3 regions of the Pararhizobium sp. O133 genome follow, and region 1 is predicted to be linked to each of the others. Evidence: predicted binding sites of a transcription regulator. Region 1 holds the regulator's gene; each other region holds the start of a gene.
What was found. Region 1 encodes LexA, which represses DNA repair genes until DNA is damaged. Its sites were predicted from a motif close to TGTTCNNNNTGTGTTCNG; they were not measured.

Region 1 (2,268 bases):
GGTTTCATCGTCCTCTCGCATGATCTTGCCTTCGTGCGCCGCCAGCGGCGACGGCTATCGGTTTGGTGGGCTCGCAGGCGCCAAACCTCAACCTGAACGAATGCACTATTTGTCCACGTCAAACGCCCCGCCTGATCGGGCAGGGCGGGGCTGCAAAGCACGTGCCAACGTTTATCGATCCGTACCAGTCTGCGGCGTCGGATCCTTGTCGGTCGGCGCAGTCTGCATCTGCTCACCATTCGTCGGCGTGTTGTCCACGGTACCCTGGTTGGCGGGCGCTGCCTGATCCTCGGCAGGGGCAACCTGCTGCGTCTGGGTCGCCCCGTCATTGTCGGTCGCTTCACCAAACATCTCCACCCCGGCCCAGGCGATGGCAGCCAAAAGCAGACCGCCGATCAACACCATCAACACCGGACGCCCAAGAAGACCCTGCCGCGCCTCGATACCGGTTACCCGGACCGTCCGGTTGGTATCCTTCGTCGAGACGCGATCGCCGCGTTCGTCCACATAGCCTGCCATGTCTGCCTCCTGTGTGCGGGCGATGCGCACCGCCCATTGTCGCTAGGATGTTCCTGCAACGGTCGCGACACGGCAAAAGTTCCCAAAAAGAAGCCCAAGACTGGTGAGTCTCGCGCGCAACAGCCCGCCGGCTTCATCGCCCGCGCCGAATATTGTTGGAAACATTCAAATATTTTGAGGGGGCTTGCGGAACACATATGGAACATATAGTGTTCGTTCTTGCTTTGTTTCTCGACTTTGGAGTGATCGTTCATGCTGACTCGCAAGCAACAGGAATTGCTTCTGTTCATTCACGAAAGAATGAAGGAATCCGGCGTGCCTCCATCCTTTGATGAAATGAAGGATGCTCTGGATCTCGCCTCGAAATCCGGCATCCACCGACTGATCACGGCGCTTGAGGAACGGGGCTTCATCCGCCGCCTGCCCAATCGCGCACGCGCACTGGAGGTCATCAAGCTGCCGGAAGCCTATTCGCCAAGCCTCCAGCCCAAGCGCGGCTTTTCGCCCAGTGTTATCCAGGGCAGCCTCGGCGCCTCCGCCGAAAAGCCGGCGCCTGCCAAACCTGTCGCGGCCAACAGCGATAGCGTGACGGTCCCGGTCATGGGGCGGATCGCCGCCGGCGTGCCGATCTCCGCCATCCAGAACAACACGCACGATATTTCCGTACCGATGGAAATGGTCGGGGTGGGGGATCATTACGCGCTGGAGGTCCGAGGCGATTCGATGATCGAGGCCGGCATCCTCGACGGGGACACGGTCATCATCCGCAACACCAATACCGCCAGCCCCGGCGAAATCATCGTGGCGCTCGTCGATGACGAGGAGGCGACCCTGAAGCGCTTCCGGCGCAAGGGCGCTTCCATCGCACTCGAAGCCGCCAATCCGGCCTACGAGACCCGGATATTCGGTCCCGACCGGGTGAAGATCCAGGGCAAGTTGGTGGGCCTCATTCGCCGCTATCACTGATCAGGGCAAGCTTCGACGCATTTCGGTTCACTCGCTTCAAGCAGCCGCGACGTCGGTTGGACGGTCTGGCAGGAGGTCAGGTGCACTGAGCCTTATGGGAAATGATTTGCGCGGGTTTGTGTACGACGGCTTTCGTGGTGGAGAGGCTTCTGTGGAGAATGTTCGGAAAACATCATGTCGGAAAATGAACGCGGCCGTTTTTTCGGAATTATTCTCTTGCGGTTTGTCTAGGATCATTCTAAACCGCCGCCACGGTTCGATTATTCGAGCTTGAGAGGCCTCGTGGCGGAGTGGTGACGCAGAGGACTGCAAATCCTTGTACCCCGGTTCAATTCCGGGCGAGGCCTCCAAAATTTTCCACGTAAATATAATCGGTCGGTCGTATTTACCGATTGTTTATTCTGAGCAATCGTTTCAGGTGTTCTGAAACGATGCGTCACGTGCGGCTCCACCAATTTTGACGCCATCTTCGTGGCTACGGCCGTTCTCATGACCGCAAAACGTTTCTCCAATTCCGACCGGAGTCGAAGATTGAGACATACGTTTCCATTGCCCGCCCCAAGGCGGGGTAGTCAAAGGATGAAACGATCCGATGGTCTGAGCGGACCGTATCAGCTCAATGATAATAGAAGCAGGCGCAGTCGGCCTGGCTGTCGTCCGGCGCGCTCCAGACGCGAACGGCGAGCTTCTTGGCAGTGCCGGTTTCATCCAGCCTCAGGCCGAGCAGGGATGTAGCGGCAAGCTTCGGATTGACGGCATCGATCTCGACAATGGTGCCGACCT
Region 2 (2,268 bases), 120 kb from region 1:
CTGAGGTCGATGCGGCAGTGTAGAGCGCAACAGCGCAGGTGAGCTCTCCGACTTTGAGGAAGCCTTTCCAATTTGCGCGTGGTGCCATTCTGCCTCTCCTTATCTCACGAAATGCTAACGCGCCAGGTTGGTTCCGTGACGCCGAAGCCAAAGATTTAAATGCATCTTGCGTCTTGATCACAAAGTGAAAGCAGCTCGGCAGTTTGATTTCTGAGGTGCCAGCGGTCGTGTCGTTTTTTGAAAGTCGCGCTTCGCAAGATGGTTCTGGCCTTAAGGGACTCCACTTATGATCAACGCCCTGAAACCCGGATAGCACCATCCTCCCCCAGACTGCGCTGCACTGCTGGAGTTTGGCTCAAGGCAATATCGGCCGAAACCTCGATTTCGCCAGCGAGTGGGGCATCGTCGCGATCACCATGATCATGAGAAACATCGCCGCCGGATAGCTCCGAACCCACTGTGTTTTCCGCCGATGCCGACTGAATGAAAATGTCCGGACGCGAAATGCCGTGTTGTTGAACAAGATGTTCGACGGCAAGGTCGGCTGCCGCTCGGCTTTCGAAAATTGCGCGAATTGTCGTGGTGCTATCGTCTGCCATGAACCTGTCTCCTCAATTTTTCGATATCGGAATACAAACGCACTGGACGATGAGTAGTTTCTTCGAACTGATAGCACTATCGGTTATCTGATCGGCGCGGTGCTTGACGTGGTCTGTTTCTGTGAGAATCTACACCTGAACAATGTACCCGAGAGCTGCCGTGGATCCGGTCTCAAATTTTTGCATCGAGTTGAATGCGTGGCTATTTCGGCTCTTTGGCCTCGCTAGCCTTGCAACCCTTCTTGCGCAGATTTGTTGGTGGCTGTTTTCAGGGAACTGGCAACCTGTCAGCGTCTTGACCTTTATTGATCTGGTAGCATTTGGCGCGGAACCGGGAGTTTTTCGGGTTAACGGGTATCTTGCAGAATTTCCTCTATCCGGAGCATTCGCTGTCCTGTCGGTTGCAATGCTTCCTGTCATGATCCTGGTAGCCGCGGCATTGGCGGTTGTCCGTCGAATGAGATAACGATCAAACTCCAAATTTAGATCGAAAAATCCGGGACGCAAGTTCACTTTTTGTTCGCGCTCGCATATAAGTCTCGGATCGCCTCGCTTTTTTCCTGAGGGCGGCAAATACGGCGCCACGATCGATATGACAGCTTACCTCGACAAACTGAACGACCGCCAACGAGAGGCAGTGGAATACGGTGCTGGCACGTCGCAAGGTGCAGCCAGCAGACCCTTACTGATCATTGCTGGCGCCGGCTCGGGAAAGACCAATACGCTCGCCCACCGGGTTGCTCATCTGATCGTCAAGGGTGCCGATCCGCGCCGCATCCTGCTCATGACGTTCTCGCGTCGAGCCTCATCGGAAATGGCACGTCGTGTTCAACGCATCTGTCGGCAGGTGCTCGGCGATAGTTCGGCGATCATGACCGATGCCCTAACCTGGTCAGGAACCTTCCACGGTATCGGCGCACGACTGCTGCGAATGTATGCCGAGCAGATTGGCCTCAACATCGACTTCACAATTCATGACCGCGAGGACAGCGCCGATCTCATGAACCTCGTACGTCATGAGCTGGGTCTTTCGAAGACAGACAGTCGTTTCCCGACCAAAGGCCATTGCCTGGGAATCTATTCGCGTGTGGTCAATTCCGAGGGGGCGATCGTCGACATTCTGAAATCAGCTTATCCATGGGCGATGGGCTGGCAAGAGCAGTTGAAGCAGCTCTTTGCAGCCTACGTCGAAGCAAAACAGACACAGAACGTGCTCGATTATGATGATCTGCTGCTCTACTGGGCACAGATGATGTCCGACCCGGAACTGGCAGCAGATGTCGGAGCGCGCTTCGACCATGTCCTTGTCGATGAATACCAGGACACCAACAAACTCCAGGCGTCGATCCTGTTTGCCATGAAGCCGGATGGCGACGGCTTGACCGTGGTCGGCGACGACGCCCAGTCGATCTATTCGTTCCGGGCGGCAACCGTTCGCAACATCCTTGACTTTCCCAAGGCATTTTTGCCGCAACCCGCTGACGTCATCACCCTTGACCGGAACTACCGCTCGACCCAGCCGATCCTTGCGGCTGCGAACGGTGTCATCGACTTGGCGCGAGAACGCTTCACCAAGAACCTCTGGACGGATCGGGCATCAGAACAACGCCCGTGGCTGGTCACGGTCAAGGACGAAACCGATCAGGCGAACTACATTGCCGAGCAGGTC
Region 3 (2,268 bases), 1.0 Mb from region 1:
GAGTGAGGATGATCAGCGGGCCGATAATGGTCAAGAGCCTGACGGGCAGACCGCGCGCCTTGTGCGCGTCGCGGATCGCCTGATAGCGGCTGAAGATATCCGGAACAAATCGCAGCACCAGCCCCAGCGCCAGGCTGACATCGGCCGCCCGCACCAGACCCATCCGCTCAAGAGGGGCAAGCAGCAGGGTGATCTCGTCCATGAAGGCGTCGATCGTCGTGGTGGCGGTGATGGCGGCGGCGAGAATCACGAGTGTCATCAACCGCGTGACCATGACCGCGACGTCGACTGGCGAAACGAGCAGGAGATTGACAAGCGCCAGAAAGAGAATGGTGAAGAACACGAAGCCGACGCGCGACCAGGCTTCGCGCAGCGTCATGCCGAGCGACAGATAGAGCGCTGTCGCAAGCAACAGAGCGGGGATGAGAATCCACAGCGACGAGATAATGAACAGCAGCAGGCTGGCGACGAGAAGCAGGATGAGCTTCGGCCGGACCGCAAGCCGGTGAAACCAGGTCTCGCCCTCGACATAGAGACTGGTCAGCACAGCGCCACCTCATGATAGCGGCGGATGGTTTCAGTCGGGTCGCCATCGGCGATCAGACGTCCTTCGTGGAACAGCAGCACGCGCTCGAAATCGGCGATCAGCGGGAGATCGTGGCTGATCACCAGCGCGTTCTGCTCCAGCCCGGCGATCGTTGAAGCGACCATCTGGCGGTTCTTCAGGTCGAGCTGGTTGGTCGGCTCGTCGAGAATGAGGATTTGTGGACCGGTGACGACGACGCTCGCCATCGCCGCCAGCTGCGTTTCGCCGCCGGACAGTTCGTGCACCCGGCGGCGCGCCAAATGGCTGATGCCGAAGCGAGCGAGAACGGCCTGCGTCCGCGCCTCGATCTCGGCTTTTGAAAGGCCGCGATTCTTCAGCCCGAAGGCGATGTCATCGGCGACCACGGGCATGATCAGCTGGTTCTGCGGGTTTTGGAAGATATAGCCGGCCTGACCGAGCACGCTCTTGTCGTCCTTCACCGTATCGAGCCCATTGACGGTGACAGCGCCGGATGTCGGCTTCACAAGGCCGTTGATCAGCCGGGCGAAGGTGGTCTTGCCGGAGCCGTTGAGCCCGATAATACCGATGCGTCGCTGGGTAAGCGAGAGGGTCAGCGGATGAAGCGCGACACGGTCGCCGAAGCGGACCGAGCAATCGGCAAAACGAATGTCCAAACGCTGTCCCCCGCACGTAACGTGGGCGCTCTATAGGACAGATTTCACGCCGATGGAAAGAGGCCTGCGGTTTGGGGCTTGAACAAAGTGTGAACATTTGATGTGATCGGCCCATGGCGATTCTCGTTTCCAACCGCGATGCACGGCGCATCTTCCTCAACAAGCAGGGTCTGGCCGGCTCTCCCCACAAGGCGCTCGGCAAGCAGGGTCTGCTCGATCTCATCCATGATATCGGCTTCGTGCAGGTGGATAGCATCGCGACGGTCGAGCGGGCGCATCACCAGATCCTGTTCTCACGCAACCAGACTTATCGGCGTGAGCACCTGACCGAACTTCTGGAAAAGGACGGTGCGCTGTTCGAGCACTGGACGCACGACGCCTCCATCCTGCCGTCGGCCTTCTTCCGCTACTGGAAACACCGCTTCGCCCGGCGGGAACCGATCCTCAAGGAGCGTTGGCTCAAGTGGCAAGGCGAGGGGTTCGACAGCACGTTCGAGGAAACCTATCAGCGCATTGCCGAGGGTGGGGCGGTGATGTCACGCGACCTGAAGGTCGCCGAGCACAAGTCCGGCGGCTGGTGGAACTGGCATCCCAACAAGACGGCGCTCGAATATTACTGGCACACCGGCAAGCTGGCGATTGCCGGCCGGCAGAATTTCCAGAAGATCTATGATCTCGCCGAACGGGTGCTGCCTGCTCATCACTACGAGCCGGAGGTGAGCGAAGCGGAATTCGTCGACTGGGCCTGCCGCAGCGCGCTGCAACGGCTGGGCTTTGCCACCCATGGCGAGATCGCCGCCTTCTTCGCCCTGATCGGCCCGGAGGAGGCGAAGGCCTGGGTGACGGCGCATCGCGACGAACTGACCGAAGTGCTGATCGAACCGGCCGACGGCGAAAAGCCGCGCCTGTCCTACGCCTTCAACGGCTTTCCCGATAACCTCGGCGACCTAACGGACCCGCCGGCCCGCCTGCGCGTGCTCAGCCCCTTCGATCCGCTAATCCGCGACCGCAACCGCACCGAACGACTGTTCGGCTTCTATTACCGCA

Region 2: ACST81_RS13040 (ATP-dependent helicase) is a predicted target of LexA. The motif match lies at 1,106-1,123, and genes of this name have one in related genera.
Region 3: ACST81_RS18745 (energy-coupling factor ABC transporter ATP-binding protein) is a predicted target of LexA. The motif match lies at 1,300-1,317, and genes of this name have one in related genera.

The regions. Positions count from the first base shown of each region.
Region 1 is NZ_CP196426.1:2,858,186-2,860,453, forward strand. Features, by position in the region: gene ACST81_RS13690 (hypothetical protein) at 1-96, shown strand, start outside; gene ACST81_RS13695 (hypothetical protein) at 172-519, opposite strand; gene lexA (transcriptional repressor LexA) at 772-1,485, shown strand; tRNA gene ACST81_RS13705 (tRNA-Cys) at 1,762-1,835, shown strand; gene ACST81_RS13710 (hypothetical protein) at 2,102-2,268, opposite strand, start outside.
Region 2 is NZ_CP196426.1:2,743,030-2,745,297, reverse strand. Features, by position in the region: gene ACST81_RS13050 (Ku protein) at 1-88, opposite strand, end outside; gene ACST81_RS13045 (hypothetical protein) at 291-599, opposite strand; gene ACST81_RS13040 (ATP-dependent helicase) at 1,192-2,268, shown strand, end outside.
Region 3 is NZ_CP196426.1:3,868,531-3,870,798, reverse strand. Features, by position in the region: gene ACST81_RS18750 (CbiQ family ECF transporter T component) at 1-547, opposite strand, end outside; gene ACST81_RS18745 (energy-coupling factor ABC transporter ATP-binding protein) at 541-1,221, opposite strand; gene ACST81_RS18740 (winged helix-turn-helix domain-containing protein) at 1,335-2,268, shown strand, end outside.